Regions from separate parts of the Paenibacillus sp. N3/727 genome, predicted to be linked through region 2. Evidence: riboswitches for the same ligand, from Rfam matches in the RefSeq annotation. Region 2 holds a riboswitch; the other holds the start of a gene.

Region 1 (12,563 bases), 350 kb from region 2:
TCCCGCTCGTCATTGATGCACGTATGAAGCCAGGCTATCCGGATGAGTTGATCCCGCGGAAAGATATTGTAGAAACCGTGGACAAGCGATGGAATCAATATTTCGGAAAAACCTCGGTGTAGAAATATCAAAGTTCCAGAACTTGACTCTTAGGGGGTAAAGCCATGCTTCGAATTTTGCTCGGGGAACCGCCTCGAAAAAATGAGGGTCTGCTTAAAGACGCCATTGAAACGATGTTGAAGACAACCCAGCTTTTGCAAAGAGAGATTGAGAAAAATCAGGATCCAACGCATGACTTTCGCAAGCTTGAGATATGGATCCGTGGCTTGATTGGATCATTGGATGAGCTGGAGCAGAGCTGGTTCGCGGCATGTCATTTCCGTAAATCGGTAAAGGCCGGGTACGTTGATGACATGTCGATCCAGGAACAAGGGGAATATGCTCGTTACGTGTATTTTTATAAGGACGGATTTATCCGGGTGTTCTCCATTCTTGATAAACTCGGGACAGTGCTGAATGATTTGTATGATCTTCATACGTCCAAGGTTAAGGCTCATTTTTCATATTTCACAGTGCTTCGCCAGTTTAGGTATTTAAAATATCACGATGAATTGGTGGACAAGCTGGAAGGTATTAAGAACCACTATAAGTCATCCCTAAGTGTTCTTCGTAAACGACGCAATGCGGAAATTCATTACATGAACTCTGAGATGCAGGATGATCTGTGGCAGCGGCACCAAGGACTTAACGATAGGGTGGAGCTGGAAGATATGGATAAGCATCTAGACGATTTGAATCAAGGACTTGATATGGTATGCAAAACGCTGGCCGCCTCATTTCATTACACAAACGATCTTTGGGCAGAAAAAGGCGTTAGCTCTAAGCGTATGAACCTATAAATTCCTTTTGACAAACGTGTGAAAAGAAACTATACTAACAATTGCATTCCTTGATCTGTTTTTTTAAGTAAATCAAATTATAATTTCATATCGATGTTTTCTTATCGAGAGAGGCGGAGGGACAGGCCCGATGAAGCCCAGCAACCGATTCCAGTGCACAGCCAACCTGGCTGAAGCGCAAGGAATGTCATGGTGCTAATTCCTTCAAAACTGCGGACAATATGGCAGTTTTGACAGATGAGAAAAGGCATTCGTCTTTACGTAAAGAGAGCCCTTTTTGATTCTACAAAGAGAGGGCTCTTTTATTTTTCGATAAAAGATGTGAAAAATTAAGAATAGGAGGAACTGGGATTGATCGAACTTAAGCGATTGACGAAGCAGTACGGAAAAGCCGGAACGTTGACCACAGCCTTGTCCGAATTGAATCTGTCGATTGAAAAAGGTGAAATATTCGGAGTGATCGGACATTCTGGTGCCGGCAAGAGCACGCTGATACGTTGTATTAACTTGCTGGAACGGCCAACCTCCGGTGAGGTATGGGTTAACGGGGTTAACCTGACGGGTCTTGGCAATAAGCAGCTACAAGGAGAGCGCCGCAAGATAGGAATGATATTTCAGCATTTTAATCTTCTCTCTTCAGCAACTGTATTTGATAATATTGCGTTTCCGCTGCGTTTAATCAAGACACCCAAGTCAGAGATTGAACGGAAAGTGAGTGAACTGCTGGCTCTGGTCGGGCTGGAAGCTCACCGGAACAAATTCCCTTCGCAGTTATCCGGGGGACAGAAACAGAGAGTCGGTATTGCAAGGGCGCTGGCTAGCGATCCGGAAGTGCTGCTCTGTGACGAAGCGACCTCTGCGTTGGATCCGCAGACTACCGATTCCATTCTCAGATTGCTGTTGGATATTAACCAGCACTTTAACTTAACGATCGTTCTTATTACTCACGAGATGCACGTTATCCAGAGTATTTGTGACCGGGTTGCGGTGATTCACCAAGGTGGCATTGTAGAGCAGGGGCCTGTGACGGAAGTGTTCCTGAAACCTAAACATGAAGTGACAAGGGAGTTTATTCGAAATGAAACGGATAGCGGAGAAGCATTGAGGCTCGCTATTCATGCTCCTCATACCGAGTCATCTCGTGCAGCAAAAATCACTTTTTTGGGTTCGAAAACATACGAATCCACTCTTTCTCAAACGGTGCGCGAAACTGGGGTAGCTTTTGCGATTTTGCAAGGTACCATTTCTACGATCAAGCATACGCCATATGGCCAGTTGATCGTCCGATTTGAAGGGGATATGCCGGCTATTGATCTGACCATTCAGAAGTTGCAGGAACAAGGGCTTGACGTGGAGGTGATGGACTGATGTTCGGACTTGATTTTTCCGAGGTGAACTGGGAAGAGATCATCACGGCAACACTGGATACACTCCGAATGCTGGCTTCATCGGCTTTGTTTACGATTCTAATCGGCCTGCCGCTCGGTGTGCTGTTATATATGGCGGCACGTTCTTCATCAGGATGGGTGCGCTTCGGATATTCCATCCTATCATTTATCGTCAATGTTCTTCGTTCCGTACCATTTATTATATTGATTGTCGCAATGATTCCGATTACGAAATCAATTGTAGGTGTATCCTATGGGGTTCTCGGAACGATTCCACCGCTCGTTATTGGAGCGGCTCCATTCTTCGCACGACTCGTGGAAACCTCACTGAATGAAGTAGATAAAGGTGTGATTGAAGCGGCACATGCAATGGGCTCATCTACACGTCAGGTTATCTGGCGGGTGTTGCTGCCCGAGGCGCGTCCGGGCCTGCTTGCGGCGATGACGATTACGATCGTTACGCTCGTTTCCTACACGGCGATGTCAGGACAGGTAGGCGGCGGCGGTCTAGGTGACCTGGCCATTAAATATGGTTACCACCGGTATGAAACCGAAGTTATGATTGTGGCTGTCGTCTTGATGGTGTTGCTCGTACAGTTGTTACAGATGGCAGGGGATCGTCTGGTGCGGCATTTTACAAGGAAATAACGAAATAACCTAATGATATGGCTGATAGTAAGACAAGATATAAATAATTTATAATTCATGATTTGGAGGGAGAATAAGATGAAGAAAAAGTTGTTATTGGGATTTCTCAGTCTGTCACTGGTAGTGGTATTAGGAGCTTGTGGGGATAAGTCCGCAGAAAATGGCGGTAAGGAAGGTCTGACGATTAAAGTTGGTGCCTCACCTGAGCCGCATTCCAAAATATTGGAGCACATTAAGCCGGCACTTGAGAAGGAAGGCGTCAAGCTTGAAATTGTGGAGTTTACGGATTATGTGCTTCCGAACCAGCAGGTAGATCAGAAGCAACTTGATGCTAACTTCTTCCAGCATAAGCCTTACCTGGACAGTGAAGTGAAAAAACGTGGTATGGATCTTGAATCCGTAGTAAATGTTCATGTTGAGCCTTTGGGTGCTTACTCCAAAAAGATCAAGTCAGTAGATGAGCTGAGGGATGGCGCTGTGGTTGCGATTCCGAACGATCCTTCCAATGGCGGACGTGCACTTACGCTGTTGGCCAAAAATGGTCTGATCAAGCTGCAGGATGAGAATAAGCTGGAATCCACAGCGAAAGACATCACAGAAAATCCTAAAAATCTGCAGATCCAAGAAGTAGAAGCGGCTATGCTGCCACGTATGCTGGACGAGATGGACATGGCGATCATTAACACGAACTATGCTCTCGAAGCAGATCTTGATCCTACGAAGGATGCTCTCTTCATCGAAGAGAAGGATAATCCTTATGCGAACATTCTTGTAGCGCGCTCGGACAATAAAGACTCCGAAGCGATTCAGAAATTAGCTAAAGCACTGACCTCGGACGATGTGAAGGAATTTATTGAAAAAGAATATAAAGGTGCAGCTATTCCTGCCTTTTAAGGAAGGAAAGGATATGCCCCTCTAAAAAGAAAAAGCAGGCCATCCATCTTTGGGTAGCCTGCTTTTATTTTATGATTTTTTTGAACTGGAATAACGGAATAATAACAGAGTGCATGAGACATAACATATGGTGTATCACACTTTTCCAACAGGAGGTACTAAAATGAACCCTGTCTCTAATAATTCCCAGGTTTCTATTTTGGGCATCGGAACGGCTCTGCCGATCCATTCGATTTCACAATCCGTTATAGCCGAGCTTTTGGCTACTTCTTTGCATGACCAACCGGACTTGGCCCGATTTGCCAGAAGGATTTTCAGATCCTGCGGAGTGGAAACTCGTTATACATGTGAACCGAACTATTTAGGTACATCCGAAGAATGCCGATACTTACCTGTTGGTGATCGGTCCAACATTCCTACAACAGAAGAACGAATGAATACATATAGAAGAGAAGCATTGCCTTTAGCAACAGCGGCTGCAGAAAAAGCAATAAAGGATGCCAATATCCAACCTGGAAATATTACTCATCTCATCTCGGTTAGCTGTACCGGCCAATATGTGCCAGGTCTTGATGTTATGCTGATAAGACATTTAGGGCTGTCTTCCCGTGTGAATCGTCTTCCGTTGATCTTTCAGGGCTGTGCAGCAGGATTAAAAGCCATTCAAATGGCCAGGGATATCGTACAAAGTGCGCCAGGCTCACAAGTTCTTGTCGTATGCGTTGAGCTGTGTACCTTACATTTTCAGCCTGTGAAGGAGAGAGAAGCATTATTCGCGGCTTCATTTTTTGGAGATGGGGCTTCGTCGTGTGTTATTGGCCATGCCGAGCAGCATCATACTCATTACTTGCAGCTTGGAACAGGATACTCGGTTCTATTGCCTGATTCTACGGAAGATATGACCTGGGAAGTTGGTAATGCCGGGTTTGATCTTTATCTCTCCCCGCGTATACCCAAACTGTTAGGTACACATCTTGTACCGGAATTGGAATTATTACTTGCGGGGGACAATCTGCCAGATCTATGGGCCATTCATCCTGGAGGTCGTGGAATTGTCGATTCTGTACAAAATGTACTGAACTTGCGCGATGAGCAGACCAAATTCAGCAGGGAAATTCTCAGAAATGCAGGGAATTTATCCTCTGTAACGATTATGTTTGTTCTCGACGCCATGCGCAGCGAGCTCCAATCCGTGGATAGCACGGCCAAAGAAGGAGTCGCGATGGCCTTTGGACCAGGGCTGACGGCAGAACTTATGCGATTCAGGTATGTCCCATCTTATGTCTCTTTACTCACAGAGCATGACCATGCCTATCTTTAGAAATTTAACGAAACGGGCACAGGAAGACGAATTGATGGATGATTTTTCGACCGGAGGCGAAGAACTGATTGAGGCGCTTAAACATTTAAGACGTCTGAACAAAATATTTGCTGCACCTGGGCCAACGAGGTACGGGATCGAGAAATTGTGGAATGACATAGGAAGACCTGAGTCTCTGACCATCCTTGACGTGGGTGCTGGTTCGGGAGACGTCAATCGCAAGCTGCTTCAATGGGCGGACGATAAAGGAATACATCTCAATATCACGCTGGTGGATCTGACAGAAGAAGCGTGCGAGGAAGCCAGGTCTCTTTTTCAAAATGAACCGCGTATACAGGTTAAACAGGCAGATATCCGGCAAATACCGGAGGCATTTGCCGATATTGTAACCGGTTCGCAATTTGTTCATCATTTTGATGGCGAAGAATTGATTGATATCGTATCTCATATGCTGAAAGCTTCCAGATACGGTGTTGTAATTAATGATATTCACCGCCATGCGGTCTCATATACAGCCGTATGGATTACTACGCGCATTATATCTCGTAATCGTTATATCCGGCATGATGGTCCATTGTCTGTTGCCAAAGGATTTACCGGGGCGGACTGGAAGGACCTGAAGAGAAAATTGAATCATGATTCGATGACCTATGCCTGGAAACCTCTGTTTCGTTATGCCGTCGTGATACCTCATAAGCGAACTTGAAACGAATGGACAAGTGTGTGGTCAAGATTCGACGTCGATTCCACTTCCTGTTTCACTTCGTGATCAAAAATTAGCTTTTTAAACAACTCTCAAAGGAAGGAGCTGTCCCATGGATAAGCAAGTGGATGTCATAGTGATTGGAGCCGGGATTGCAGGCAGCAGTACAGCGATGCAGCTTGCAGAGCGGGGACATGACACACTTTTGCTGGATCGCCAGCCGTTTCCAAGGCATAAAACGTGCGGTGAATTTATGTCCCCAGAAACCCAAGAAATGCTGGAATTTCTGGGTGTTGATCTGCTGCAGCATCAGGTGAAGCCGAGCACGATGAATAAGGCACGCATCTTTATGCCTCACGGTGGTGAAATAGAGGCACCGCTTCCTGGAAGCGCCTGGGGAATAAGCCGGTATGAGCTTGATCGCCTGCTTCATCAGAAAGCGTTATCTGTCGGGGCTGAAATTATAACCCAAACAACCGTTACTGGTATTGACCAGCTAGATAACAACCGATACAAGGTTGAAACAAAGCAAGGTAATGACACCATTTGCTATTATGCCAAGGCTATCATTGGAGCATACGGGACCCGCAAACCCAAGTGTGTTGCGAATACAGATGTAGCACATCGGGATGAAATCATATATGTTGGGCTAAAATCGCATTACACCGGGATTAACGCAGAGTCACAGGTTGAGCTTTATTTTTGTGAAGGTGGTTACACAGGAATCTCTCCAATACAAAATGGAATGGTTAATGTGGCGGCTTTACTTACACTTGATGTCGTTCAGTCGAACGGTAAATCCGTACAGGATATATTGCAAGCAGCCTCCCGTACCAATCCGAAGCTGGCTTCAAGACTGGAGCAGGCTGTACCCGTCCAAGGAACCCAGGTATCGATTGCGCCCGTCAGGCTGTCTGAAATACCTGAGCCTTGGTCCACATTTCCACATGTGGGGGACGCCCTGTTAATGATCCCACCTCTATGCGGAGACGGAATGTCCGTAGCACTACGATCTTCTATGCTGTGTTCAAATCTGACGGATCTGTATTTACGGGATGAGATAACGTACACCGAATGGCAAAGCCAGTATATAAAGGAAGCCAACGGCGAGTTTACGAAGCTGCTCAGGAGAGCACGAAACATCCAGAAGTTAGCTTTTGCGAAGACAAATCGTTTATATCCGGGGATGGCGCGCATGTTTCCGGGCTTAGCGTCTTATGTAGTGAAGGCTACACGATTATCGGAGGCAGGATTATCCCGCTGAATTCGTTCATAGTATATGATAAATGTACAAAAAAACCGTTCTTTTTGTAAGTGGATGGGTTGTAACTCCATTTTATTAAAGAACGGTTTCTTTATGTGTAAATGTTTAAAGTGGGAGATGTTACATGATTTTTCTCATGAGAAAAAGCGTCAAGTTGTGGGGAGGAGGCAAATATTTTATACTGAGGAAAGATGATTATGTACGGAGGAGGGAAGGTCTTGAAGGGGAAAGTGGCGCTGATTACCGGAAGTGCGACTGGATTGGGCAAAATGACCGCCTTAACGCTGGCCCGGCAGGGCTGCGATATTGCGCTGAACTTCGTTAACAGCAAGGAGCAGGCACACGCTCTTAAGAAAGAAATCGAAGGGATGGGTGTTCGGGCAATTGCAGTGAAAGCGGATATCGCTGTGGAAGAGGAATTGTACAGTCTTATAGATCAGACTGAGGAACAACTGGGACAAGTTGATATTCTGGTTAACAATGCGGGTCCGTTTATTCGGGAACGACGTCTGTTTTCACAATATGATCGTAATGAAATCGTACATCTGATTAATGGCAACCTGACTGGCGTTATGCTGCTGGATCATCGTGTCCTACCCTCCATGAGAGAACAGAAATGGGGGCGCATTATTCATTTCGGATTCGGTCATGCGGGTGAAGCAAGATCCTGGCCGCACCGTTCTGTTTACGCAGCTGCCAAAGTGGGACTTGTATCCTTCACCAAGACATTGGCTGTAGAAGAGGCCCCTTACGGTATTACGGTAAATATGGTCTGTCCCGGAGATATCCGGGGAGCGAACAAAGAGAAGACGATCGATGAGGTGTTCGGTATAACGGATGAGCTTACTCCTCGTGGACGTTCAGGAAGCGGTGAAGACATCGCCCGGGTCATCGAGTATCTCTGTATGGAGAAATCGGATTTCATCACAGGCAATATTATGGATATATCCGGCGGTCTGGATCCCATTCGCCCCCGCATCATCCCTGAGTAAATAAACGGAATAACGATAGACGTTTTTCTTATATCCCCCAAAAAAAGAGTCCTGGTTCATGAGAACCAAGACTCTTTTGTGCAAATATAAGAAGTATAAGATTTCATTTATACTTGGCTTATATTTCTCGAAGAGATTCCGTCGTCCTTTTCAAAAGGACGACGGAATCATTTCTACTTGTATATAGGTTTTAGAACACTTGTACTACTTCTTGGATGCCTTCAACTTCTTCAACCAGGGCACGTTCAATCCCGGCCTTCAAGGTTATGGTGGAGCTTGGGCAGCTGCCGCAGGCACCTACAAGTTTCAGTTTAACAATGCCGTCTTCAACGTCGACCAATTCCACGTCACCGCCGTCGCGCTGCAGGAACGGACGAAGCTTATCAAGCACTTCAGCTACTTCATCATATGTTGTGCTTTGTGCGTTTTCGCTCATCTTGTTCAACTCCTTTCCTCCCTATATTATAGTACATAAACCGGCAAATTAAAATGCCAATCTAAAGGCAGGTAGATCATGATGCGACCCATTGTTGAGTTCTGTGCTGGGAATGCACATTTCGGTACAGATAAAGCTCTAAAACCGCTCGAGGAACGACCGGATTGCGAGGTCATCGAGTACGGCTGCCTTACAAACTGTGGACAATGCTATTTGGCACCATTCGCTTTTGTGAATGATGAAATCGTGGAAGCCGCTACAGCCGAAGAGCTCTATTTATCCATCCTCCGAAAAATAAAGGAAATCGAGCAACTGTGATCTTAAACCATCAGAAATGGCGCTTGGACTTCCAGAGCACACCACTTTTTAGCAGTCTAGGCACTCGTCCCATAACGGAGGTACTGCCCATTAAACCAAAGCCGGCCCGCTTGCCGAGTGAACCGAGGGTGCCCTTCAGTTTAAGCGGGTGTACCTTAGGTGTGTCGTCTCTCCATAGAGCCTTCAGTACATGTCCAATCTGCTCAGCTTGAGCTCCTGCGGCTTGTGCGCTTGGCACAAACGGAAGGCTGGCGCAATCGCCGATGACATATACTTCCGGATGGGAAGGAACTTGATACAGATCATTAAGTAAAATCCGTCCACTACGGTCTTTTGGCAGATCCAAATTTTGTATGACAGAAACAGGCTGAATACCGGCGGTCCAGACGGTTATATCCGTAGGTATCGGTTGATCTACATTGTAGACCACATCCTTTTCTACTCTGGAAACGGAAACCCCGCTCTGAATTTCCACATTGTTTTCTGCAAACCAGCGCTGAATGTAGGCGGATAGACGGTTCGGAAAGGAAGAGAGTACACGAGCTCCCCGGTCAAGAATGGCTATGTTAAGGTCAGGCCGGCTTTCTCGCAAATCAGAAGCAAGCTCAATACCGCTCAGGCCCCCACCGACAATATGAACCTGGCCATACGGTTTAAGGTTATTTAAACGTAAATAGGTTTCACGTGTCCCGGAAAAAGATTGCAGACTGCATGTAAATTCCTCAGCTCCCGGCACACCGTGATACTGATCTGTACAGCCCAGGGCGATAGCCAGCTGATCGTACTGAATAGGATCATCATTAAATAAATACACCAATTTTGATTCCAGATCGACCGAGGTAACTTCCCCGTAATGAATGCTCAGTTTATCGTAAACCGGGAATTTTACCCGCAGCTCCGTATCTGCAACGGTACCTGCGGCCAAAGCGTAGTATTCCGTTTTGAGACCTTGATAAGGCATGCGATCAATGAGCACCACTTCCAGATCATGAGGAAGATAACTGCTGAACAATTCCTGAATTAAGGCAAGACCACCGTAACCTCCGCCGAGAATGACGAGCTTTTTCATATATGTCTCCCTTTCTGATGAGATAAGAAAGCACAGCCCTTTATATTATCTCTTTAACCTGATATCCGTAATTTGGAACTTTACTATTCGTATACCTTGACTTCGTTATAGAAAGTATCGCGCTCCACGGGAATCCGGCCGGCTCCTTGAATCAGCCAGACAAGCTCTTTGCGAGTCAAGCCCTCAGGCGTCAATGCACCAGCGGCGTGGCTTATACGTTCTTTTAGAATCGTACCGTGAACATCGGATGCTCCGAAGCTGAGTGCCACCTGTGTTAATTGGGCGCCGATATTGATGAAATAAGCTTTAACATGGTCGATATTATCCAGCATGAGGCGGCTAATCGCAATGGTCTTCAAGTCCTCATAAGCCGAGTTACGGCGCATAATGCCCGCGTTCTTATTCTTTGGCTGCATAGAGAGCGGGATAAATACCATAAATCCATTCGTTTCATCCTGCAGATCCCGGATCTGCAGCATATGGCGGATACGGTCCTCGTGACTTTCAATAGAACCGTACAGCATTGTAGTATGTGTTCTCATGCCGAGCTGATGTGCGGTACGGTGTACCTCAAGGTACTGATCTACATTGGCTTTGTCCACTTTCATTTTCTGGCGGTACTGATCTGACAGTATTTCGGCTCCGCCGCCGGTCAAAGTTTTCAGGCCGGCTTTCTGTAGCTCTTGCAGCACTTCCTTTATGCTAAGGCCGCTGATCCGTGTGAAAAATTCGATTTCAGCTGCCGTATAAGCCTTCAGTGTTACGTCTGGAAACCGTTCATTAAGGGCTTTTAATGAATCTACATAGTATTGGAACGGTACATTGTTGTTGTGTCCGCCAACAATATGGAACTCTCGAATACCCGGGTGGAAGTGCTCTTCCACATACTGAATCATTTCCGGACCGGAGAGAGTATAGGAGCCTTCCTCGCCTTGGTCTTTACGGAAATTGCAAAAAGCACAGCGGGACTCACACACATTGGTGAAATACAAACTCATGTTTTCAATAAAATAAACCTTGTTCCCGTTTTTGCGCAGATTCGCTTCATTTGCGAGCTGCCCCAGGGTCAGAAGGTCATCGGTTTGATACAAATAGACGCCATCTTCGAGGTTCAAGCGAACACCGTTTTGAACCTTCTCAACAATCTCAGCCATTCTTTTGTCCATTGAAGGGCTTACAAGGGTTGGCATAGTCTTCCTCCTCATCACGCATTATGGCACCCAAAGGTGCAGAGATACATCAACTGTCCGTCTGGTGAATAGTTTCGTTAACGGATCATTACATCGTTGAGGTAAGCAGTTATAATTAAAGGATTTTGTGAAAAAATATACAACTATGAACACGGACACATCGAATAGGCAGCAAGGGCCGCCGGATGTGACAGAAATCCAACACTTAACCTCTTTAGTTCCTTTCCTATTATAAACCTGACCCCTCAGGGTAGCAATACATACCGTAGGAAAAGAGGAGACTATATGAAGATTGTCCGGTAATTACGCCGCTTGAGGGTTGGCTTGATGTGGAGTATACTGAAAAGTGAACGAAAAGGAGGGTGACCTATGATTACAATTAGTGATACTGCAGCAGAACGTCTGAAAGATATGCTTGCGGAACAGGAAACACCGAATATGTTCCTTCGTTTGGGTGTCACGTCCGGTGGGTGCAGCGGTTTTTCCTATGCAATGGGCTTTGACGACGACGAAACGGAAGATGATGTATATATGAATGTCGCCGACATGAAAATTGTGGTTGACAAGGATAGTATGAAATATTTGAACGGTCTCGAAATTGATTTTGAGGAATCCGGTATGACGGGTGGTTTCACCATCCACAATCCGAATGCTACGGTAACCTGCGGTTGCGGAAGCTCTTTCCGGACAAAAACAGATGCCGGAAATCCAAGTGCGGAACCTTGCTGATTGGCGTTTTGATGCGGTTTTCCACCCGCTGATCTGAGCGGAAGCCGAAGCGGTAGTAACATGGGAATAAGTGTTTGGGAATACGGCCTCTATAGTATGATAGTCACGTGCTATCTAATCTATGGAGGTCTTTTTGTGGTTGAATAGGGGGGCGGACTGATGCTCAAGATATGGTAAAATCTCGGTGAGGTGAACATTTACTTACTAGCATTACATGGTATAAATTGTTTGGAACTAGATTATAGGGAAGGCGTGTACTTGTTATGATATTATGGTTTCAAAATTTGCCCAGACAAGTCTGGATTTGTCAGAATGGAAACCATTCATTCAAAATAATTGGTTTCGAAAGCATTATATGAAGTTTGTCTACCTATTAATGTTTACTTTTTTTCTGGCACCAAATTGGTTTGGGTTAAAGTTTACATATATTACAAATCGCCCCCTTATCTTAATCTTTATATTTGTTTTTATAATACATGAAATTCTTCATATTCTTGTAATAAATAATAAAGGTGATATTAGCTTAACGTTTAGAGGAATATTTTTTTGGCTTAATACTAATGCGGTTCTATCCAAAAAGAGATTTTGGGTTTTCATGAGCTTGCCTTTTATCATATTAACGATAATCCCAGTTATCGCTTCGTTCTTTATATCTGGTGATATCAAATCACTCATTCTATTTATTAGTTGGATAAATTTGATAATCTCTTCC
Region 2 (12,563 bases):
GCGCTGTACTTTGCCTTTGTCACTCTGCAGTATGATCCGGCGATGGAAGAATTGAAAGGATCGATGAAAGGCGCCGCAGCTTTAAAAGCTGCCTCGGTCCTGCTCGTTGCGATTGTTGCGATTTTTCTTCTGTATGCAAACAACATTTTCATCAAACGCAGAAGTAAAGAAATTGGGCTGTTTCAATTAATCGGGATGACCAAAGGGAAAATATTCAAGATTCTCACTTTGGAGAACTTAATGCTCTATTTCGGATCTATGCTGATCGGTATTTTTGCAGGGTTCTCGGCTTCACGGCTTATTCTTATGGTTTTGTTCAAAGTAACAGATGTAGAGTCAGAAGCTACCTTAAGGTTTTCAACGGAAGCGTTAATCCAAACGGTTATTGTGTTTGCCGCGGTTTACATTCTCATCATGATCATGAATTATACGTTCATTAAAAGACAGAGCATTTTATCCTTGTTCCGTGCCGTTTCGACCACTCAGGAAAAAGTGAAAAAAATGTCCATGTTCGAGATGTTGATGGGGCTGGCAGGAATCGGGTTAATCCTTTATGGTTACTATCTATCGACGGATATGTTCAGCGGTAGACTAACACAAATAAATGAATTGTTTATGACGATGATTTTGATTTTGGGTTCGGTTATTATCGGGACATATTTGTTCTACAAAGGTTCAGTCAGCTTCATTTTTAATATGATTCGTAAAAGCAAGGACGGGTATTTGTCACTGAATGAGGTGCTGTCCCTCTCATCGATTATGTTCCGCATGAAGTCGAATGCTTTATTGCTGACCGTTATTACAACGGTCTCCGCTTTGGCGATAGGACTGCTGTCACTAAGTTATATTTCTTACTACTCGGCCGAAAAATCAGCGGAACAAAGCATACCTAACGATTTCACCGTCACTAGCCCGGAACACAAAAAACAATTTACAGAAGTTTTGTCAGCTCAAAATATTGCTTACGATGAGGTTCATAGAAACGTTGTGTATGTGAATGTAGATGTGTCTCAAATTTTAGGATCTGAGGCTGAGGGAAAGGACGCCGAAAGCATGCCCCTTGCCGTAGTAAGTGAAAAACAGGTAGAGGGAATGGACCTAACTCCGAAAGAGACGCTTTTTGCCGGTACCAGTGATGCAATTGATAAGTTTGTTGGATTAAAAGAATCAGGAAACATTACTTTACATGGCAACACCAGCTCGATTGAACAAAGATTAATTAGAACCGATAAGAAAGCAATATTGTCCTGGAATTTTAGCCTCGGATTACCTTCAGCGATTGTGGAGGATTCGGTCTACCAACAGCTGGATCAGGATAAGAATCCTGAACTTCAGAGAGAATATTCCGAGTATTTCGGTATTGATATTCAGGATGAAACCAAGATTGAGCAAGCGGACGAGATTTTTCAGGAATTGAATTTTGACGGAAAAGCGATGTCGCAGATTGATCTCAGCACAGAGCAAAAATCGAATATGGGATTGGTCATGTTTGTTGTCGGGTTCTTGGGTCTTACGTTCCTCATTACATCCGGATGTATCCTTTACTTTAAGCAAATGGATGAAGCTGAAGAGGAAAGAGGCAATTACACGATCTTAAGAAAGCTTGGATTTACGCAAGGAAATATACTACGGGGTATTCAGGCCAAACAGCTCTTCAATTTTGGTATTCCTCTTATTGTAGGATTATTTCATGGCTACTTTGCTGTCCAATCCGGGTGGTTCTTCTTCGGGACGGAGCTATATGCACCAATGATCATGGTTATGCTGTTGTACACGGCATTGTATTCTATCTTTGGATTCTTGTCCGTGCTCTTTTACAAAAAAGTTATTAAAGAGGCCCTGTGATTTATAATTGTTAGATCTACTATTTGAATGAACCTCTACGTGTGTTTGTGACTACTCATAATCCAACAGTGTGGTTGATCACCGGCATGCAGGCGCCGTACTTTCTCGCTGGGAGCTGCGTGCGGTGCGAAATTCAGTAATTTTGTATAAAATGCAACTTTATTCCGGGATACAGCGACGAAGGACGAATTGTTGCATGAAATACAACAATTGGGATGAGGAATCATTGATTTCCCCCTTCCTTAGGAGAAATTGTTGTAGAATCTACAACAATTTCAGTAGTTCAGGCTTCTGCTGCTCCAAAGTTGTATAACATACAACATTTTGTCCCCGAATTTCTTCCGCTAAGAAATAAATCAAGAAATTCAGGGGCAAGAGCGGTTGTAGGAATGATTCGTACGCGTAGCGTCTTACAAACAAACGAGGGAGGCATCCCAGGCCATTGGGCCTTTTGGAACACCCCAGTTAATCAGTAAAATGAGCATCTCCCAGCACCAGCGTCAGAAATTCACGCAAATCTTCTGCCTGGTCCCGTTCCAGACTAAACGTACGCTCGAGGTACCCTTCCTGCTCTAGATCATCGGCAGCAAGAATAGCAGTTCTTCCGAACTGCAGGTCGGTAACTAACTTCTTCCCATAGAAATGGTTCGTGGTCGTAACGGCCAGATCGAAACGTTTGAGTGATGGGCCGATGAACGTGACGAAACGGGTAGATGTGGACTCAGTACTATCTGATAAAAAATCAAGCTGCTGCGATTCCCCGGTCATATCGGCAATTCACTCCTTCCAAGGATGTTTGTTGTCCATTATACAAGAAAAGTTGAGACAACCTATATAACATTTTGATTTTATAACATCCCCATTGACGTTGTTACAAATTATGGTATCATGATGGGTAAACAGTATAACGGATGTTTTAAACGAGGGAAGCACCTTTCTGACGCTACGGCGGGAAAGGTGCTTTTTTTGCGTTGTACTGATACAAAATAAATGACAGGAGGTTAATGGATGTGCAGATTGTTTTTATGAATCAGATGTCTAGAAATGATGGGGCGAGTGATGAGAATAGCGCACAAGTGTGGGTTGGGGAAGAGGAAGGAATGTGGCGATTGGGTTGGCGAGATATCGAGCCGGATGGATATGCGCAGGATGATGATTGGTATGAGGGAAGCTCATGGCAGGAGCTGTTGTGTGTATACCGTCACCGCCTTGCTATGAAACTAAGTGAAGGTTACCGGCCGGTGATCGAAGGGATATTTCATGAGCCGGAAGATTCCAAAGGGAAGAATCACGCGGCCCTGAAGCTCCAATGCTACAGTGAGCTGTACGGATCGGAGGAGCTGTATACAGAGCTGTGTGCCTGGCGCCGAAGGAAAGCGGCCGCTGGACGTAAAGCCCCTTATTTTATAGCGAGTAACCGCGTGCTTCGCCTCATTAGCGCCTTTATGCCTCAGACAGAGGAAGAGCTGCTTCAGCTGCCGGGGATCGGGTCAAATAAGGCTGCTGAGCATGGTGCCGACTGGATAGAAATGACATCCAAGTTGGAAAGAACGACAGCGTTTCCGCTAGATTGGGTATTTCGTCAACTGAAGGAGGAGGAATTTTTGTCTTGGCTCTATAAGCAGAAAGAGCATAAGTATAAGCAGGAGCTGGAGAACTATCGTATGAGCCGGACGATGCTGATGGGCATAGCGGATGGCTTGACACTGGATCAACTGAGTCAGAATACGGAAATGTCGCGCAGAGATTTGGTCGAACATTTGGAAGGGCTAGAGAAGGAAGGATACGATACTGAACTTCTTATCCGTATGGAGCTTGAGAGCATGCCGGATACGGAACAGTCGGCCATCTGGAAAGCTTTTGAGGAGCTGGGAGATACTTTTCTTAAACCGGTAATGCAGCGTGTATATGGTCAGGAACCAGCAGCGGAGGGCGGTATGGAGCAGCGGTACGAGCGTCTTCGCCTAATCCGGATCCGGTTCCGTCGGCAGCATTTTGAGAAGCGCGACGCCGTGTAGACTATGACAAAACGGGTGCCTTCTATAAGTGAAGGACACCCGTTTCCTACGTTTCATAACCATTCTTTTTTGCGGAACAGATAGTACATGCCTGACCCGAGAAAGATCATAAGTCCGAGAACGGCAAAGTACGAATACTTCCAGTGTAATTCAGGCATATTGTCAAAGTTCATGCCGTATATTCCAGTAATTACGGTAAGCGGCATGAAGATGGTGGTCATGGCAGTAAAAACTCTCATAATTTCGTTCGCCCGGTTCGCGATACTGGACTGGTAAGCTTCTCGAAGGTTACTCATCAGATCGCGGTAGGTTTCAAACGTCTCGGATATTTTCACAGCATTCTCGTAAATATCGCTGAAGTACTTTTGTAATTGATCATCGATCAGGCGCAGGTCTTTTTTGTTCAGCGTGTTGATGACTTCCTTCTGGGGTCCAAGTACTTTTTTTAGCCACAAAATCTCGCTTCGCAAACCGATAATTTCATTCAAATGTGATTTCTTGGTATGCATCAATATGTCTTCTTCAAGCTGATCGATACGTGCCTCAATCCGGTCGCCAACCGTAAAGTAGTTGTCTGTGACCAGGTCAATCAAAATGTATAGGAACCGGTCCGGTGAGTTTGCTTCGTCTTCCCACAGAAGGGGCTTCACAGCCCGGAGCTCATGAATTTTCTGCTTGGTTACAGTAATGATAAAATGTCTTCCCAGAAAAATGTTCAGGGCCCGGAGGAAAATCTCCTCATCGTCAAAGCGGATGCTGTTCACTACGATAAAATAGTGGTTTTCGTATATTTCAATCTTTGGGCGTTGCTCTTCTTCACTCTGGGAGTCTTCAACTGCTAGGTCGTGCAGAGAGAACATGGGCTGGAGTTCCGCCAAGTCTTCCACATCGGCATCGATCCAGTAAAACCCGTCAGCCGGGGCTGTAAGTGTCGTTTCAATGTCGTCGATGGGGGTAAAAACACCCGAATTCACCAACCGGATTTTCATCTGATATCACTCCTTTAATTCACTGCTTGCGCATACTCGAATAAAGGCATAGGGTATCAGCTTACCGGCATACCGGCAGGTGTTCTGAATAATTCGGCATAAAGGCTTCTATAAGAGCGCATGAAAAATAACGCTGCCCGCCACCGGTGAGCTGATCTTGGTCCTATGCGGTTTTTCGTCACTCACATCCAGCTTATGGCTCGGGTCACCGTCCATCTTCCATGTCACCTCTTTCATATGGTTAATTAGCACTTGTCTAGTATAACGCTGGGGTTATTACCTTTCAAGGTGGAATTAAGCGTAAGATACTTCCTTGTACAGGGTATGGAAGAAGGAGGTGAGATGTTACATTTTTTTAGCTCAAAGCTTCTTGACGAAAAAATGTTCTTGATTTAAAGTAATAATCAGTATTAACAGATGACAACTTCATACAGCTAAATCTTATCAAGAGCAGGTGGAGGGACTAGCCCTATGAAACCCGGCAACCGGCGGCAATATCGCACGGTGCTAATTCTTGCAGGATGTACGCGGCCTTAATGTTAAGGACCGCGAAATTCTGACAGATGAGAGAGGCGCATAGTTTACGTATACGTACATATGACCTTTCTCATTAGAGATAGGTCATTTTTGCATTACTTTGGCCTTCTCTGACTTTTTGTAATCAACTATTTATTAACCCGAAGGAGGAGTAATTATGCCGATCAAAATTCCAGACACACTGCCTGCAAAGGAAGTTCTTGCTGGGGAGAACATTTTTGTAATGGATGAAAGCCATGCGTTTCATCAAGATATCCGCCCGCTGCGGATTGCCATTCTGAATTTGATGCCGACCAAGGAAACGACGGAGACACAGCTGCTTCGCCTGATCGGTAATTCACCGCTTCAGGTGGATGTTGTCCTGCTTCATCCGGGATCTCATACTTCTAAAAATACCCCGGCAGAGCATTTGGAGTCGTTCTATAAAACATTTGAGGAAGTAAAGCATCGCCGCTTTGACGGCATGATCATTACGGGTGCGCCTGTCGAGCAGCTTCATTTTGAAGAAGTGAACTATTGGAATGAGCTCACAGAGATTTTTGAATGGAGTAAGAGGAATGTAACCTCGACCCTTCACATATGTTGGGCTTCCCAGGCGGGTCTTTACTATCATTATGGTGTACCGAAATATAGTCTTTCCGAAAAATGCTTCGGTGTGTTCTCCCACACCGTAAACGAACCGACGGTAAAACTTCTTCGGGGCTTTGATGAGGTATTCTATGCCCCTCATTCCAGGCATACCGAAGTGCGCCGGGAAGATGTTGAACAATCGGTTCAACTTGAAATTTTGTCTGAATCCGAGGAGGCTGGGATTTATCTGGTAGCCTCAAAGGACGGTAGACAGGTGTTTGTAACAGGGCACTCGGAGTATGATTCTGATTCGCTTCGGTGGGAATATGAACGGGATGCTGCCAAAGGATTGGACGTTGCACTTCCACGCCATTATTACCCGAAGGATGACCCGACTATAAAACCACCGTCCGTTTGGAGAGCCCATGCGAATTTATTATTCTCTAATTGGCTGAATTACTATGTATATCAAGAAACGCCTTATGATATTGGACCGCAAATCTAGAGAGAAAAGAAAAGTAATGTTAAAAGGAGGAGCGAACATGGAGAAGAAGCAACTGAGAATTGAAAGCAGGCTGGCTCAAATTGGTTCAGTAGAGGAGCCGGTGACGGGAGCCATTAATTTTCCGATCTATCAAGCTACAGCATTTCGTCACCCGAAGTTGGGTCAAAGCACAGGCTTCGATTATTCCCGTACGAAAAGTCCGACAAGACAGGTTCTGGAGGAAGCGGCGGCTGCATTGGAATCAGGGGATGCCGGGTTTGCCTGCAGTTCTGGGATGGCGGCATTACAGACTGTGTTCGCCCTCTTCGGACAGGGTGATCATCTCATCGTATCACTGGATTTATACGGAGGCACTTACCGTCTGATCGAAAAAATATTGTCCAGGTATGGAGTAAGCGCAACTTATGTCGATACGAATGATATGGACGCGCTAGAGCAGTCTAGAAAACCGAACACAAAAGCGGTCATTATCGAGACGCCAACGAACCCGCTGATGATGATAACAGATATTGATGCTGTCTGTAGTTGGGCCCGGCATCATGACCTGATCAGTATTGTGGATAACACGCTGCTGACACCGTTCTTTCAGAGACCTATCGAGCTTGGAGCCGATATCGTTGTACACAGCGCAACCAAATATTTGGGAGGGCACAACGATGTGCTAGCAGGATTAATCGTTACCAAGGGGAAAGAGCTGTCAGAGGAAATTGCCTTTTTACACAATTCGATCGGGGCGGTGCTGGGTCCGACGGACTCTTACCAACTGATGCGCGGCATGAAAACATTGGCGCTTAGAATGGAGCGTCATGAAAGCAATGCAAAGGCGATTGCATTGTTTCTCAAGGAGCATCCGGCAGTATCCGAGGTATTCTACCCGGCATTTCCTGATCATCCGGGATATGAAATTCAGCAGAAGCAGTCCAGTGGAAATACAGGTATTTTTTCATTCAAAGTGAAGGATGCAAGGTATGTTGAGCCTTTGCTTCGTCATATCAAGCTGATTGCTTTTGCCGAGAGCCTGGGAGGGGTTGAATCTTTAATGACCTATCCGGCGGTTCAGACACATGCCGACATCCCGTTGGAGATTCGCGAAGCTGTTGGCGTGGATGACCGATTACTTCGTTTCTCCGTAGGTATTGAGCATGCAGACGATTTAATCGCGGATCTGGATGCCGCTTTAAATGCTGCTGCAGCTGAAATAGAAGGAGGAGCATAAAGATGAGCCAAGACAACCAGAACAGACATCCCCTTAGATTTGAAACCAGACTGCTTCATTTCGGAGGAGAAATTGACCCCACAACGGGCGCTTCCAGTGTTCCGATTTATCAAGCCTCCACGTTCCATCATGAGGATGTGTTTGCCCCGCCGGTTCATGATTACAGCAGATCCGGCAACCCGACACGCCAAGTGTTGGAGGATTATATAGCATTGCTGGAAGGCGGTGTTCAAGGCTTTGCCTATGCATCAGGTATGGCGGCAATCTCAAGCACATTCATGATGCTCTCGGCGGGAGATCATATCATCGTGACAGAGGATGTATACGGCGGTACATATCGATTGCTAACGAGCATATTGAACCGAATGGGCATGGAATGCACATTCGTGGATATGACCGATCTGGAGCAGGTGAAGAGAGCATTAAAATCCAACACAAAGGCTGTATATATGGAAACTCCTTCGAATCCGACATTAAAAATAACGGATATCGGCGCAATAACGGCTTGGGCTCAGAATCACGGACTATTAACGATACTGGATAATACTTTTATGACTCCGTACTATCAACGGCCGATTGAACAGGGAGTAGATATCGTTCTTCATAGCGCAACCAAATTTCTTGGAGGACACAGCGATGTGCTGGCAGGCTTGGCTGTTGCCCGAACCGAGAGCATTGGAGTTCAGTTGAAGCAGCTTCAGAATGGACTCGGAACTGTGCTTGGCGTACAGGATTCCTGGCTGCTGATGCGTGGCATGAAAACGCTGGGCGCACGTATGACACATAGTGAGCAAAGTGCTGCTAAACTTGCTGCATGGCTTACCGGACGAAATGATATTGAGGCGGTATACTATCCGGGTCTGCTGAATCATCCGGGACGCGAGATTCATGAGAAGCAGTGCAGCGGTTATGGTGCAGTCGTATCGTTTGATGTGGGATCAGGTGAACGAGCCAAGAAAGTGCTGAATGCGGTTAGACTGCCTCTGGTAGCTGTAAGCTTGGGTGCAGTAGAGAGTATTCTCTCTTATCCTGCAATGATGTCCCATGCTGCAATGGGAGAGAAAGTACGCCATGAACGCGGGATCACCGACGGGTTGCTTCGTTTTTCGGTCGGGTTGGAAGATATTGATGATCTTATTGCTGATTTGGATGGAGCACTTGGAGTGCACAGATGACAAAATTTGTAGAATGGCATCCAGTAATCTGGATGTCGTTTTTACTTCCTTTATGTGGTACGATGAAAAAGTTATTATATGTAGGCAAGTGAGATTTACTGTCTTTTAGCCGTGATAAGGGAGGATCCTATATATGAGCACTGTTAATAGTATTCTGGATAAGGCGCTGCGAGGTGAGCGCTTGAACCTGGAAGATACCGTGACACTCTTTGAGAGTGATGAGATTGAAAAAATCGGTCATGCTGCTAATATTATGACCAAACGACTACATCCTGATCCGATTACGACCTTCGTTATTGGACGAAACGTAAACTACACGAATGTGTGTGATGTGTACTGCCGATTCTGTGCTTTTTACCGCAGACCGGGACATGAAGAAGGATACGTGTTGTCCGATGAGGAGATTTTCCAAAAAATTCAGGAAACTGAAGATGTGAATGGAACGGAGATTTTAATGCAGGGCGGAACCAACCCAAATCTATCGTTCAGTTACTATACGGATTTGCTTCGCAACATCAAGAAACGTTTTCCTAACATTACGATGCATTCCTTTTCACCGGCAGAGATTGTAAAAATGATGGAAGTGTCAGGGCTTAGCATGGAAGAAGTTGTTCGTGATCTACGAGATGCTGGTCTGGATTCGCTGCCTGGCGGCGGGGCCGAAATTTTGGACGACCGTATCCGTCAGAAAGTCAGTAAGCTGAAGGGTAGCTGGCGCCAGTGGATGGACGTCATGCAGACGGCACACAAGCTTGGAATGAATACGACAGCAACTATGGTTATCGGATTGGGTGAATCGATGGAGCAAAGAGCTCTTCATTTGCTTCGGATACGTGATGCCCAAGACGAATGTATTCAGAACGGATGGAACTCCAAGGGCTTCCTTGCCTTTATACCTTTTACCTTCCAGCCAGATAACACGAACCTGAAGCGCGAACGCGAGACGCCTGAAGCATACTTGAAATCAGTTGCGATCGGTCGCCTGGCTATCGATAATGTTCCGAATCTCCAATCCTCATGGGTGACGATGGGGCCGGAAATTGGCAAGCTGTCTCTGTCATACGGCTGCAATGATTTCGGCAGTACGATGATGGAGGAGAATGTGGTTTCTTCCGCGGGTGCGGTATATAAAGTGAACATCGAGTCTATTTTAAAGCTGATCCGCGAGAGTGGTAACATCCCTGCCCAGCGGAACACGAAGTATGATATTCTGCGTGTGTTTAATGACAATAGTACCGTTGATCGCGATTTTGTGATGCAGAATTAATACGTATCCTAACATTAAGCCCTCTCTCCCGATGGTATCGTGGAGACAGGGCTTTTTTTACGGTGAAACCGTTTCTACTTGCGTGACTTCATCAAGCTAACCCCGTCAGAACAGGCAGGAGATCAACTTGCTTCTTTTTCCAAAAATCAGTTCCGTATATCCCCCCTCAGGTCCCCATATACTGAAACAGGGAACCCGAAAGGAGCGATTCCATGGAACTGTTCAGCATATCGGTCAATACACGGACTGACGGTGAAAAAGAAGCCTTTTACCGTATCTTGTCAGACAAGCAGAAAGAGTTACATAAACAATGCAGGCAGTTGAAGTTTTCGTTCAGCGCTTCGAGAGATCGGGTCATTTGGACGTGTTCCGGAAAGCTGCCGCTCACGGCATGGACCTCATCCGCTGAGATGGTGCGCAGGCTAATATCTGAAGCGGCAGCAGCTTACATCTTGGAGGAGAAAGAGCAGGATATTGCAGCCCGGCTGCTGCTTTCGGAATTTGAGTTCAATGATAATGAAGAATCCGAGCGTGTTCTGCAATGGTTTTTGATGTTGCTTGCAAAGGATGATAATCCGTCAGGTGATTATTCACAGCAGCGCAGGCGGAAGCTGAAGGACAGTATATTTGTCTGCCTGTCGGAGTCTCCTGATCTGAATTTGGATGGCTTTATGACCTTTCGGATGCAGTCGTATGAGCAGGAGCTAAGGGAAATGGCGGAGTATGCGGTAGATGAGTTCATGCTGGATCAGCAATATGAGGAGTTTGTAAGTCTGCTTAAATATTTTGTGTATTTTCAGGAGCCGCTTATGCCGTTAGTTCACGTCGTCCATAAGGGAGGAGAGGATTTCCTTCTGTTGGATGGCAGCTTAAGACCGATCGAGAAGATGCGGGACGAAGGGCTGGTTATGGAACGGCTCGATCAGGATATGGAAATTGAGGATATGGTCGTTAGTACATTGATCTCGCTATCCCCTGCACGTATGATCATTCATACGCGGGAGCCGGACCTTCCGGTTATTGTCACACTGGCACATATTTTTGATAACCGGGCGGAGGTGTGCATCAGCTGTCCTGAATGCAGTCCCTTTCTTGGAAGCTTGGCTAATGATGACTTGACGTTCCCGGCAAAACGGGATTATAATAACTGATAAATTCACGTAAAAAGCATCGACAAAGACATGGATCAAGCAGGCTAAGACCGACCAGAGAGAGGAAACACGGCTGTAATTTCCTCCGGTACGCTATTGATTTACCCCTTTGTAGCTGCGTTGTCGAAATGTCCTTGGATACTGTATAAAGTGTTCTGGAGAGAGTAGGCTTCGCCGGTTCATTACCGTTACCCAATGCCAACGAAGGATCTTCTCAGAGCAGTAGATACGTAACTGTTTCTGGAGATCGAACTAGGGTGGAACCACGAGTATAACACTCGTCCCTTTGCGGGACGGGTGTTTTTTATGTTGTCCTGCAAGTGTGGATCATAAGGATCAAACGTGAAATTAAACAATGATTCTTTCAGGAGGAATGCAGGATGGCTATTAGTATTAAGCTTCCGGACGGCTCCGTCCGGGAATATTCGGAAGGCAGCAGCATTGAAGATGTGGCGGCTTCCATCAGTAGCGGACTTAGAAAAAATGCTGTTGCGGGTAAATTGAACGGTCAAGTGGTTGATTTGTCTACACCTCTTGAGGAGGGCGCTCTCATTGAAATTGTGACCCAGGATTCATCGGATGGTCTTGAGGTAATGCGTCATAGTACTGCGCACCTGATGGCCCAGGCCACAAAGCGCTTGTTCGGCGCAAAAGCAGTTAAGCTTGGAGTTGGTCCTGTAATCGAGGATGGCTTTTACTACGATATGGATCTTGAGGAGCCGCTGAATCCAGAGGATCTCCAAAAGATTGAAAAAGAAATGGAGCGCATTATCGGGGAAAACCTTCCGATTGTTCGCAAAGAGGTAAGCCGAGAAGAAGCACTCCGCATTTTCGGCGAGCTGGAGGACCCTTACAAGTTGGAGTTGATCAATGCTCTGCCTGAGGACAGTGTCATCTCCATTTATGAACAGGGTGAATTCTTTGACCTATGCCGCGGGCCTCATGTGCCTTCCACTGGCAAAATCAAAGTATTCAAACTGATGAATGTGGCCGGAGCTTACTGGCGTGGTGACAGCAAGAACAAAATGTTGCAGCGTGTATACGGTACTGCATTTGTGAAAAAAGCTCAGCTCGACGAGCACCTTCATTTGCTGGAAGAAGCTAAGAAGCGTGATCACCGCAAGCTTGGTAAAGAATTGGAAATGTTCACCTTCTCCCAACTGGTTGGCCAAGGCCTACCGATTTGGCTGCCAAACGGCGCGAAGCTCCGCCGTACTCTAGAGCGTTATATTGTGGACATGGAGGAGCGTCTTGGATACCAGCACGTATATACACCGGTTCTCGGCAACG

The links. A riboswitch is a leader RNA that binds a small molecule or an ion and turns the genes downstream of it on or off. The one in region 2 is predicted to bind S-adenosylmethionine.
Region 1: linked by a shared signal. The riboswitch ahead of MNQ98_RS25250 (methionine ABC transporter ATP-binding protein) and the one ahead of metA (homoserine O-acetyltransferase MetA) in region 2 are both predicted to bind S-adenosylmethionine.

The regions. Positions count from the first base shown of each region.
Region 1 covers NZ_CP093336.1:5,413,516-5,426,078, reverse strand. The annotation lists gene MNQ98_RS25260 (UbiD family decarboxylase) at 1-122, shown strand, start outside; gene MNQ98_RS25255 (Cthe_2314 family HEPN domain-containing protein) at 165-899, shown strand; SAM riboswitch class I at 998-1,143, shown strand; gene MNQ98_RS25250 (methionine ABC transporter ATP-binding protein) at 1,251-2,267, shown strand; gene MNQ98_RS25245 (methionine ABC transporter permease) at 2,267-2,935, shown strand; gene MNQ98_RS25240 (MetQ/NlpA family ABC transporter substrate-binding protein) at 3,014-3,829, shown strand; gene MNQ98_RS25235 (type III polyketide synthase) at 3,993-5,150, shown strand; gene MNQ98_RS25230 (methyltransferase domain-containing protein) at 5,137-5,856, shown strand; gene MNQ98_RS25225 (NAD(P)/FAD-dependent oxidoreductase) at 5,966-7,117, shown strand; gene MNQ98_RS25220 (SDR family oxidoreductase) at 7,336-8,109, shown strand; gene MNQ98_RS25215 (NifU family protein) at 8,300-8,545, opposite strand; gene MNQ98_RS25210 (YuzB family protein) at 8,624-8,863, shown strand; gene MNQ98_RS25205 (NAD(P)/FAD-dependent oxidoreductase) at 8,874-9,932, opposite strand; gene mqnE (aminofutalosine synthase MqnE) at 10,016-11,122, opposite strand; gene MNQ98_RS25195 (HesB/IscA family protein) at 11,492-11,851, shown strand; gene MNQ98_RS25190 (DUF3267 domain-containing protein) at 12,123-12,563, shown strand, end outside.
Region 2 covers NZ_CP093336.1:5,059,051-5,071,613, reverse strand. The annotation lists gene MNQ98_RS23570 (ABC transporter permease) at 1-1,845, shown strand, start outside; gene MNQ98_RS23565 (DUF3055 domain-containing protein) at 2,311-2,613, opposite strand; gene MNQ98_RS23560 (HRDC domain-containing protein) at 2,856-3,863, shown strand; gene corA (magnesium/cobalt transporter CorA) at 3,917-4,852, opposite strand; SAM riboswitch class I at 5,291-5,422, shown strand; gene metA (homoserine O-acetyltransferase MetA) at 5,547-6,464, shown strand; gene MNQ98_RS23545 (PLP-dependent transferase) at 6,502-7,680, shown strand; gene MNQ98_RS23540 (aminotransferase class I/II-fold pyridoxal phosphate-dependent enzyme) at 7,683-8,855, shown strand; gene mqnC (cyclic dehypoxanthinyl futalosine synthase) at 8,989-10,122, shown strand; gene MNQ98_RS23530 (putative sporulation protein YtxC) at 10,335-11,273, shown strand; gene thrS (threonine--tRNA ligase) at 11,654-12,563, shown strand, end outside.